4 regions of the Noviherbaspirillum phoenicis genome follow, and region 3 is predicted to be linked to each of the others. Evidence: predicted binding sites of a transcription regulator. Region 3 holds the regulator's gene; each other region holds the start of a gene.
The links. Region 3 encodes sigma-54, which starts transcription at its own class of promoters, with help from an activator protein. Its sites were predicted from a motif close to TGGCANGNAANCTGCTTT; they were not measured.
Positions count from the first base shown of each region.

Region 1: a site for sigma-54 is predicted at 1,101-1,118, ahead of pedF (cytochrome c-550 PedF). Genes of this name have one in related genera too.
Region 2: a site for sigma-54 is predicted at 911-928, ahead of ABC383_RS07895 (PEP-CTERM sorting domain-containing protein). Genes of this name have one in related genera too.
Region 4: a site for sigma-54 is predicted at 773-790, ahead of prpB (methylisocitrate lyase). Genes of this name have one in related genera too.

Region 1 covers NZ_JBDFLX010000001.1:505,842-508,042, reverse strand. The annotation lists gene ABC383_RS02320 (substrate-binding periplasmic protein) at 1-527, opposite strand, end outside; gene pedF (cytochrome c-550 PedF) at 595-1,062, opposite strand; gene ABC383_RS02310 (sigma-54-dependent Fis family transcriptional regulator) at 1,307-2,201, shown strand, end outside.
Region 2 covers NZ_JBDFLX010000001.1:1,734,813-1,737,013, forward strand. The annotation lists gene ABC383_RS07890 (hypothetical protein) at 426-677, opposite strand; gene ABC383_RS07895 (PEP-CTERM sorting domain-containing protein) at 962-1,564, shown strand; gene ABC383_RS07900 (PEP-CTERM sorting domain-containing protein) at 1,660-2,201, shown strand, end outside.
Region 3 covers NZ_JBDFLX010000001.1:3,635,206-3,637,406, forward strand. The annotation lists gene hpf (ribosome hibernation-promoting factor, HPF/YfiA family) at 72-440, opposite strand; gene ABC383_RS16290 (RNA polymerase factor sigma-54) at 516-2,000, opposite strand; gene lptB (LPS export ABC transporter ATP-binding protein) at 2,013-2,201, opposite strand, start outside.
Region 4 covers NZ_JBDFLX010000001.1:1,076,319-1,078,519, forward strand. The annotation lists gene prpB (methylisocitrate lyase) at 1-724, opposite strand, end outside; gene prpR (propionate catabolism operon regulatory protein PrpR) at 958-2,201, shown strand, end outside.

The DNA.
Region 1 (2,201 bases), 3.1 Mb from region 3:
CGGAACTTGCCGTCGCCCTCGCCCAGCAGCAGCACGGCGGCGATGGACACCTTTTCCACGCCGATCTCGCGTCCCTGCAGCGAATCCAGGCCGTCGAAGCGCGGCACCGCGTCCTTGCTGTAGGCCAGGCGCACGGTCTCGCGGTAGTACGGCGCGAAGATCTCTACCTTGTCATTGCGGGCGACCAGGAAGCGGTCCACCGGCACATGCAGCATCACGTCGGCCGGCCCGTAGCCGAGGTAATGGCCCTTCCACACCATGTTGCGCAGGTCGTCGCCCACTTCCTCGCCGGCGGGAAAGGGCAGCAGCGCCAGTTTCAGGCCGAGCTTTTTCGCCAGCGCGTCGGCGATGTCGACATCGATGCCGCCATCGTCCGAGGAAAACGGCGCCATGTCCTTGTAGACCGCCACCTTGAGGGAGCCGGACTGGCGGATCTTGTCCATGTCGGCGCTGGCCGGCGCCGACATCGTCAGCGCAAGGCAGGCCAGCATCAGCGTGGCCGCGCAGCGTATGAGGGGAAAAAACATGAGGTCTCCAATATTTTTATACGGCCGCCATCGTTGCATGGCGGCCTGGTGGGTACGAGGTAAGGCGTTACTTCACCTCGCGCCGGGTTTCCAGATAAGCCTTGATGGCCCACACCGCTTCCTGGTTCAGCACGCCCTCGAACGGCGGCATGTAGACCGCGCCGTTGCGCACCTTGCCCTTGCGCACGCTGCTGCTGAAGTATTCGTCGTTGTCCTTGATGCAGGCCTTGCGCTTGGCTTCGATTTTCTGCGTCATGCAGTCGCGGTCCAGCAGCCGCAGGTCGGGCGCGATGCCGCCCGAGATCGCCTCGATGCCGTGGCAGCGTGCGCAATTGGCGCCAAAAGCCGAGGCGCCGACCTTCTGCGCTTCCTTGTTGTCGCGGTAAGGATTCTCGGCGGCCCACTTGTCGCCCAGCGGCGGCAGCGTCTTGGTATCGACCACCTGCGGCGTCACGTCGCCGTGGGCATGCGCCGCCGGCGAAAGAAAGGCGGAAGCCGCCAGGACCAGGGTGCAGAGGAAGGATGTCTTGCGCATGAAATGTCTCCTGTGTATGAAAAGCGAATGCCCTCCCTACCGCAATTGCCGTGCCAGCCGGCTTCCCACCTTGCCTTACGCGCTGTTCGGTAAACGGTTGCGCCATTTCTCAACAGGTGTACCATTGCGAAAAAATAGCTACTTAAAGTGCATCACGCCCTCAAACCAAGAAGGAGCGGTTATGGCAGGAGACAACACCGGCGAAGCCGGTTCCGGCGTTCGCGCAGCGGCAGGAAGAGATGGCATGCTTTCTGCAATCTGCTCGAACATCATGCTTAATGAATCCCATCAGCGTTGCGCATCCTACGGCCTCTCCGAGACCGAGCATCCCGACTTCAGCCCCCTCGGCCGCAGCGACCTGAGCCTGCTGGTCGAGCAGAACCGGGTGCTGCACACCCATGCGCTGCCGGTGATGGAGACGCTCTACGAGCAGATCGTCAACACCCACAACATGGTGGTGCTGACCGATGCCAACGGCGTGATCGTCCATGCGCTGGGCGACGCCGACTTCCTGGAAAAAGCCAACCGCGTGGCGCTGCAGCCGGGCGTTTCCTGGTCTGAGGAGGGCAAGGGCACCAATGCGATCGGCACCGCCATCGTCGAGAAGAAGCCGACCCTGGTGCATGCCAACCAGCACTACCTGGTGGCCAATCACTTCCTGACCTGCTCGGCCTCGCCCATCTTCAATCACCAGGGCAACGTGATCGGCGTGCTCGACGTGACCGGCGACCAGCGCAGCTACCATCAGCACACGATGGCGCTGGTGCGCATGTCGGCGCAGATGATAGAGAACAACCTGTTCGCCGCCGCCTTCGACGAAGCCATCACCCTGCACTTCCACAGCCGCCCGGAATTCATCGGCACGCTGATGGAAGGCATTGCATCGTTCTCGCCGAGCGGCCGCTTCCTGTCGGCCAGCCGCAGCGGCCTGTTCCAGCTCGGCCTGCCGCTGTCGGCGCTGCAGACGCATACCTTCAGCTCCCTGTTCGGCCTGCCGGTGTCGTCGCTGTTCGACCATTACCGTACCGCCGCGCCGTCGCTCCTGAACCTGTGCCTGCATAACGGCGTGCGGGTCTATGCCCGTGCCGAGATGCGCCGCACGAACATGGTGTTCCATAACATGACACCACTGTCGGCCG
Region 2 (2,201 bases), 1.9 Mb from region 3:
TCTATGGGCATAGAACGTCCTTCTAAACACATTCAAGGAAAAGTTATGTCTGGACAGTCAGTTGGTAGCGTAGTGGATTCCATCATCGGTTTTGTGGGAACTGGCGGCAATCCGCTTGGTGCCATGATTGGCGGGTAGATCAGGCCGACAATCGGCAGCGGCTTCATGCCCGAGGTTGCCGGCGAAGGTCGAGATATCGGCGCACACGACAAGGCACGTTATAACATTGCCATCACATCACACTGCGATCTCGATGAGGAGCCTAACTTTGTTGAAGAAATTCCATCCACACATTGATTGCGTCTCTGCATCGACAATCGACGCTATCCTGCCAGCGCCGGCTGCTATGCGCTTTTAGCGGCTCTGCTTAGCGCCCACAGTGTCTGGCAACTGCGCACCAAAACCGGCAGGCCTTCCAACTTTAGTCACGTATCACTCTTATTCTCGAGATCATGGATTATCCCCATTACCGTAATCTCCATGTCATTCAACTCTTTTGCTTCATCTTTGTTGTGAAACAATCTGGAATACAAGGTAGTGCCAGATGAGGAAAGAAAACTAATCATTGTCATTGCTGTAGACCGGTCGATTACAACTTTGGCAATGCAAGTTGGGTTGACAAAAGCGTATCTCTCTACTCCGTTTGCAACGTCTTCTTTTTCTAGCGGAATGAACATTTATTCTCCTTAAAAACATCAATTTACTCTATTTCGCAACTGGCTACAGAAATTCGGCTTGGGTTTCACATAAAATCCGTTGCGTCTGAGTCGCTCGAAAACCCCCTATATTCGTAGCCGGCTGCAAAATCCTTTCCTTCTTTCATAAACAGGTGTCGGACTTCCTTACAGTTGGTACAAAATAAATATTGCTTAAAAGATCAAGCACTTGATTTAAAACAATAATTTCCTGGTGGCACATTACTTGCTGAAGTGAAACTACATACTAATTCAGGGAGTCAATTGTGCGTAAATTTTGGTCAGGTCTTGCTCTTGCTTCGGCATCCTTCCTCGTCGTAGCACCCGCCAGTGCGAGCCTAATCGGTGGCTCTGTTACTGGCTTTCTGGGTTTCGGTGGTGGTAGCACGAATTACTTCGATCCTATGAATGGCTTTGTGCCAGCAACTGGGTTCACGAACTCGTCATCACAACAAAACAGCGCAACTGTAACGATCACAGGTAACAAGGTTGAATTTGGTTTTGCTGACTCCCTCAATACGGATTCCGCAAATTTCAACGGTGGGACTCTTACAATTACTGACGTCTCAAGGAACGGCAGCATATTTGCGACGTACATTTTTAACAGCACAGAATTCGCCGGATTGACGCTGGTAGAAACAGCGGACAGTTTTCTGAATGGCGGTGCCTCAGCATCGCTGGTCGGCACGACTCTTACCGTTATTACTCCTACTTTTACTGGTAGCGGAACCTTCTCTGCTACCTATAGCCTGGCTGCGGCTACTAGTGGGGCTGCGGTTCCTGAGCCAGCATCTATCGCCCTGCTCGGGCTTGGTCTGCTTGGCGTCGCCGCATCGCGCCGCAAGTCGGCAAAAAACAAGAACTCCTAAGTTTTCTCCTTCTGCAAAAAGCCTGCCTCCCGCAGGCTTTTTTAATGAAACGCAGAAGTCCTATCTTTGCCTGCCCAACTTCACTAAGGCCATAAATGCGACAAGCAAAAAAATTTCTCCAGTCCCTTCTGTTAGCAATCAGCTTAGCTACAACAGGCAACAGTTCTGCCACCACCATTGATTTTGAAACAGATGGAGTAGAGTGGTGGGGATACATAACTGAACCTCTGAACGGTTATGTCTTCAACGCAACGATGGCAACTGTGGACCTTAGTTCTGAAGGATTTTGGGGTAGTGGCCCAGCGCACAGCGGAAAATTTGGTGCCATAGATAACTACAACGTGCCTGTGACTGTCCGTCTAGCTGATGGCGGGAAATTTGATTTTGACGGGCTTTGGTTCAGAAGTTGGTATTGGCAGAATCAAGGAATGTACAAAGCAATAGGCTACTCAGACGGTATTGAAGTCGGATCAATTACCATGGAAAAAACGACGGTTTGGTCCTACCTACCGGCCAATTTTCGTAATATTGATTCCCTTCTCCTTCTTAGCACCGACCTATATGGATCGCCGAATGCTACTGTCATAGACGACTTTATTGCGACAGCCGTTCCAGAGCCTGCCACTATTTCATTATT
Region 3 (2,201 bases):
GAACTGTGGTTTTTTATGCAGGGTGCCTTGGGCACCCTGCGGTCACGCGTTTACGGGAAGAATCGTAAGATTCAGGCGGTCGGCGCCGCCGCGGCGCCATCGTCATCTTCCCCGATCATGCGCTTGATGCCGGCATGCTGATGGTCCTGGATCTTAGTCTTGTATTTCAGGACCTGCCGATCAAGCTTGTCGATCAGCGTGTCGATGGCGGCGTACAGGTCCTGTGCGATGCTGGCCACATGCACATCCTTGCCCCGTAGCCTCAGGGTGATTTCGGCGCGCTGGCGCCTTTCTTTCTCAGGGAGGTTATCAACGGCCAGGATGACCGCTATATCAATGACATGATCGAAATGGCGCTTGATCCGCTCAAGCTTGCCTTGCACGTATTCACGAATTGCGGGAGTCACTTCGAGATGATGTCCACTGATGGTGAGATTCATACTACGCTCCTGTGAAAGGCCGGCAGAGGTTTCACTGAGGATGAAACATGTCAGCGAGTTACATGCTGCAAAGAACTACAAGGACTTGCGCAGATTGACTGGAGGGATTTTCAGGGCTTCCCGATATTTTGCGACGGTACGGCGTGCTACTACCATACCCTGTTCCGCCAGCATTTCTGCGATGCGACTATCGGAAAATGGGTTCTTCGGGTCTTCGGCTCCTATGAGTTGTTTGATCAACGCCCGGATTGCAGTCGATGAGGCTTCGCCGCCTGCATCGGTTGCAACATGGCTGCCGAAGAAGTACTTCAACTCGAACATGCCATGCGGCGTGAGCATGTATTTCTGTGTGGTCACACGCGAGATGGTGCTTTCGTGTAAACCCAGTGTATCAGCTATTTCTCGTAACACAAGAGGTCGCATTGCCACTGCGCCATGGGAGAAAAAGTTGCGCTGGCGGTCCACAATGGCCTGGGCGACGCGCAGGATGGTATCGAAACGCTGGCGCATGTTCTTGATCAGCCATTTCGCTTCTTGCAGCTGCGAACTCATCGAGCCTTCGCCCTTGCTCTGCTTGAGGATGTTGGCATACAGCGCATTGACGCGCAGGCGCGGCATGACGTCATGATTGAGCATCACCTGCCAGCCGTTCTTGCCGCGCTTGACGATCACGTCGGGCACGACATAGTCCGACGCGTCGCTGGCGAACATGGCGCCAGGGTGCGGATTGCATTGCCGGATCACTGCCTGCGCCTCGCGCAGGTCTTCCTCGTCACAGTCCAGGCTCTTCTTCAGCTTGTTGAAGTCGCGCTGCGCAAACAGCTGCAAGTGCTTCTCGACGATCTGCAGTGCGGTGCGGCGCGTCACCATGGGAACGCGCGGCATGCGCCGGATCTGCAGCGCCAGGCACTCCGACGCGTCGCGCGCGCCGACGCCGGCCGGGTCGAAGCTTTGCAGCAGCTTCAGCGCCATCGACAGCTCCTCGATCTCGACTTCCAGTTCCTCCGGCAGGCGGGCGTGGATCTCTTCCAGCGGCTCGGTCAGATAACCGTTGTCATCCAGCGCGTCGATCACCAGTTCAACCAGCGCCCGGTCGCGCGGATTCTGGACAGTTACGCGCATCTGTTCCAGCAGATGCTCGCGCAGGGTCAGCTCATGCGCTTCCATCTGCGGGCGGGCATCGTCGTCTTCCGGGGCCTTGGAGGTGCGAGCAACGTCGTCGAAACTCCAGTCGGCGTCGGCGCCGCTATCGCTGCCTTCGCCGCCACCCTCGCCGGCTTCGAAACCGCCTTCGCCTTCCGTGGCAGGGGCAGCGTCGGAAGCAGGTGCGTCGCCGCTTGGCGTGGAAGTCGGCGCGCTGCTGACGGAGCCGTCGGCGAGCAGCCTGATCGAATGGTCAAGTGGATCATCCAGACGTTCAAGCAGCGGATTCTCGGACAGGATCTGTTCCAGTTCCTGATGCAGTTCCAGCGTTGAAAGCTGCAGCAGCCGGATCGACTGCTGCAGTTGCGGCGTCAGCGCGAGATGCTGGGATACGCGGAGTTGAAGTGTCTGTTTCATTTTTGCCTTTTCTCACATCCGGAAGTGCTCGCCGAGATAGACGCGGCGCACCGACTCGTCGGCAATGATGTCGTCCGGGCGGCCGCTGGCCAGCACTACGCCCTGGTTGATGATGTAGGCATGGTCGCAAATGCCCAGCGTCTCGCGGACATTGTGGTCCGTGATCAGCACGCCGATATTGCGTTCCTTGAGGAAGCGCAC
Region 4 (2,201 bases), 2.6 Mb from region 3:
CGCGGAAGGCCGACAGCGGATACAGCGCGATGCCGACGTCCGCCGTCTTCAGTTCTTCCACGGTGAACAGCGGCGTGGCGCCGAACTCGGTGATGTTGGCCAGGATGGGCACCTTGACCGCGCTGGCGAACTGCTTGTACATCGCCAGTTCGGTAATGGCTTCCGGGAAGATCATGTCGGCGCCGGCCTCAACGCAGGCCACCGCCCGCTCGATCGCGGCTTCCAGGCCTTCGACGGCAAGCGCGTCGGTGCGGGCCATGATCACGAAGTCCGGGTCGGTGCGCGCATCCACCGCGGCCTTGATGCGATCCACCATCTCCTGCTTGCTGACGATTTCCTTGTTGGGCCGGTGGCCGCAGCGCTTGGCGCCGACCTGGTCTTCGATATGCATCGCGGCGGCGCCGAACTTGATCATGGACTTGACGGTGCGGGCCACGTTGAAGGCCGAGGAGCCGAAGCCGGTGTCGACGTCCACCAGCAGCGGCAGGTCGCACACGTCGGTAATGCGGCGCACGTCGGTCAGCACATCGTCGAGGTTGGAAATGCCCAGGTCAGGCAAGCCAAGCGAGCCGGCCGCGACACCGCCGCCGGACAGATAGATGGCGCGGAAGCCGGCGCGCTTGGCCAGCAACGCGTGGTTGGCATTGATGGCGCCGATTACCTGCAGCGGGGATTCTTCCTGGACGGCTTGCCGGAACGCGGCGCCTGCGGAACGTAATGTCATGATGTGCCTGAATGAAGTGGTTTCAAATGGAACGATACGGATGGCTTTATTGCAATGGCCGTGCCAGAATTTGCGCAATTCGGCAGGCACACGAATTTCCCTATATGGATCAATCACCTACCTGCACCATTGGGATAAGAGAGTGGCAAGGATGACACCATTTGACTGTTCTGTAGCCGGCAATTGTGTTTCAATACCGGCCATTGCATGAAACACTGAAACAGGGATGAAACATGGCTTCAGCATTTGATGAAACATCGATGCAGGTCGACAAGCCAGTGCTCTGGACCGTGTCGATCTCCCGGCTGTTCCACCTGTTCCGCGATATCACGCCGGAATTCGACGAGCGCGCCATCATCGAGCCGATCAATCTCGGTTTCGAGGAAGCGGTGGAACACATCCGCGCCCGCCTGGAAAACGAGCGCTGCGACGCGGTGATCGCCGCCGGCTCGAATGCCGCCTATCTGAAAAGCCGCCTGCCGGTGCCGGTGGTCGTCGCCCGCGCCAGCGGCTTCGACGTGATGCAGGCGCTGGCCAGGGCGCGCCGCATCTCGCCGCAGATGGGCATCATCACTTACCAGGACACCTTTCTCCAACTGACCGAATTTCAGGCGGCATTTGGCCTGCGCATTGCGCAACGTACCTACGCCACCGCCGAGGATGCGCGCACCCAGATCGGCGAGCTGAAGGCGGCCGGCGTGAAAGCCATCGTCGGCACCGGCCTGATCATGGACCTGGCGGAGGAAGCGGATCTGGCGGGCGTGTTCCTTTATTCCGCCGGCTCGATCCGCCAGGCGTTCGAAGATGCACTGGAAATCGCCCGCTTCACCCGGCTGGAAAGCAGTCGCGGACGCGGCGGCTCGGTCAGCGCCGCCCTGCGCGCCCGCCACGGCCTGAAGGACCTGCGCGGCGAATCCGCCGCCATGCAGGCGGTGCGGCAGATGACGATGCTGTACGCCCGCTCGCCGGCAACCGTGCTGATCCAGGGTGAGACCGGCTCCGGCAAGGAGCTGGTGGCGCAGGCCATCCACCGGGAAAGCATGCTCGGCCATGCCGCCGGCAAGCCTTTCGTCGCGGTCAATTGCGGCGCCATTGCCGAGTCACTGCTCGAATCTGAACTGTTCGGCCATGAGGAAGGCGCCTTCACAGGCTCGCGGCGCGGCGGACGCCCGGGTTTGTTCGAGGCGGCGCATCGCGGCACCCTGTTTCTCGATGAAATCGGTGAAATGCCGCTGGCCCTGCAAACCCGGCTGCTGCGGGTGCTGGAAGAGCGGGAAGTGATGCGGGTTGGCGGCACCCGGCCGGTTCCGGTGGATGTGCGCATCATCAGCGCCACCCACTGCGACCTCGACGCCCGCGTGCGGAACGGCGAGTTTCGCGCCGACCTGTTCTACCGGCTGTCCGTGCTGCGCCTGCGCCTGCCGTCGCTGCGGGAACGCCCGGAAGACCTGACCGGCCTGGCGGAATGGCTGCTGAA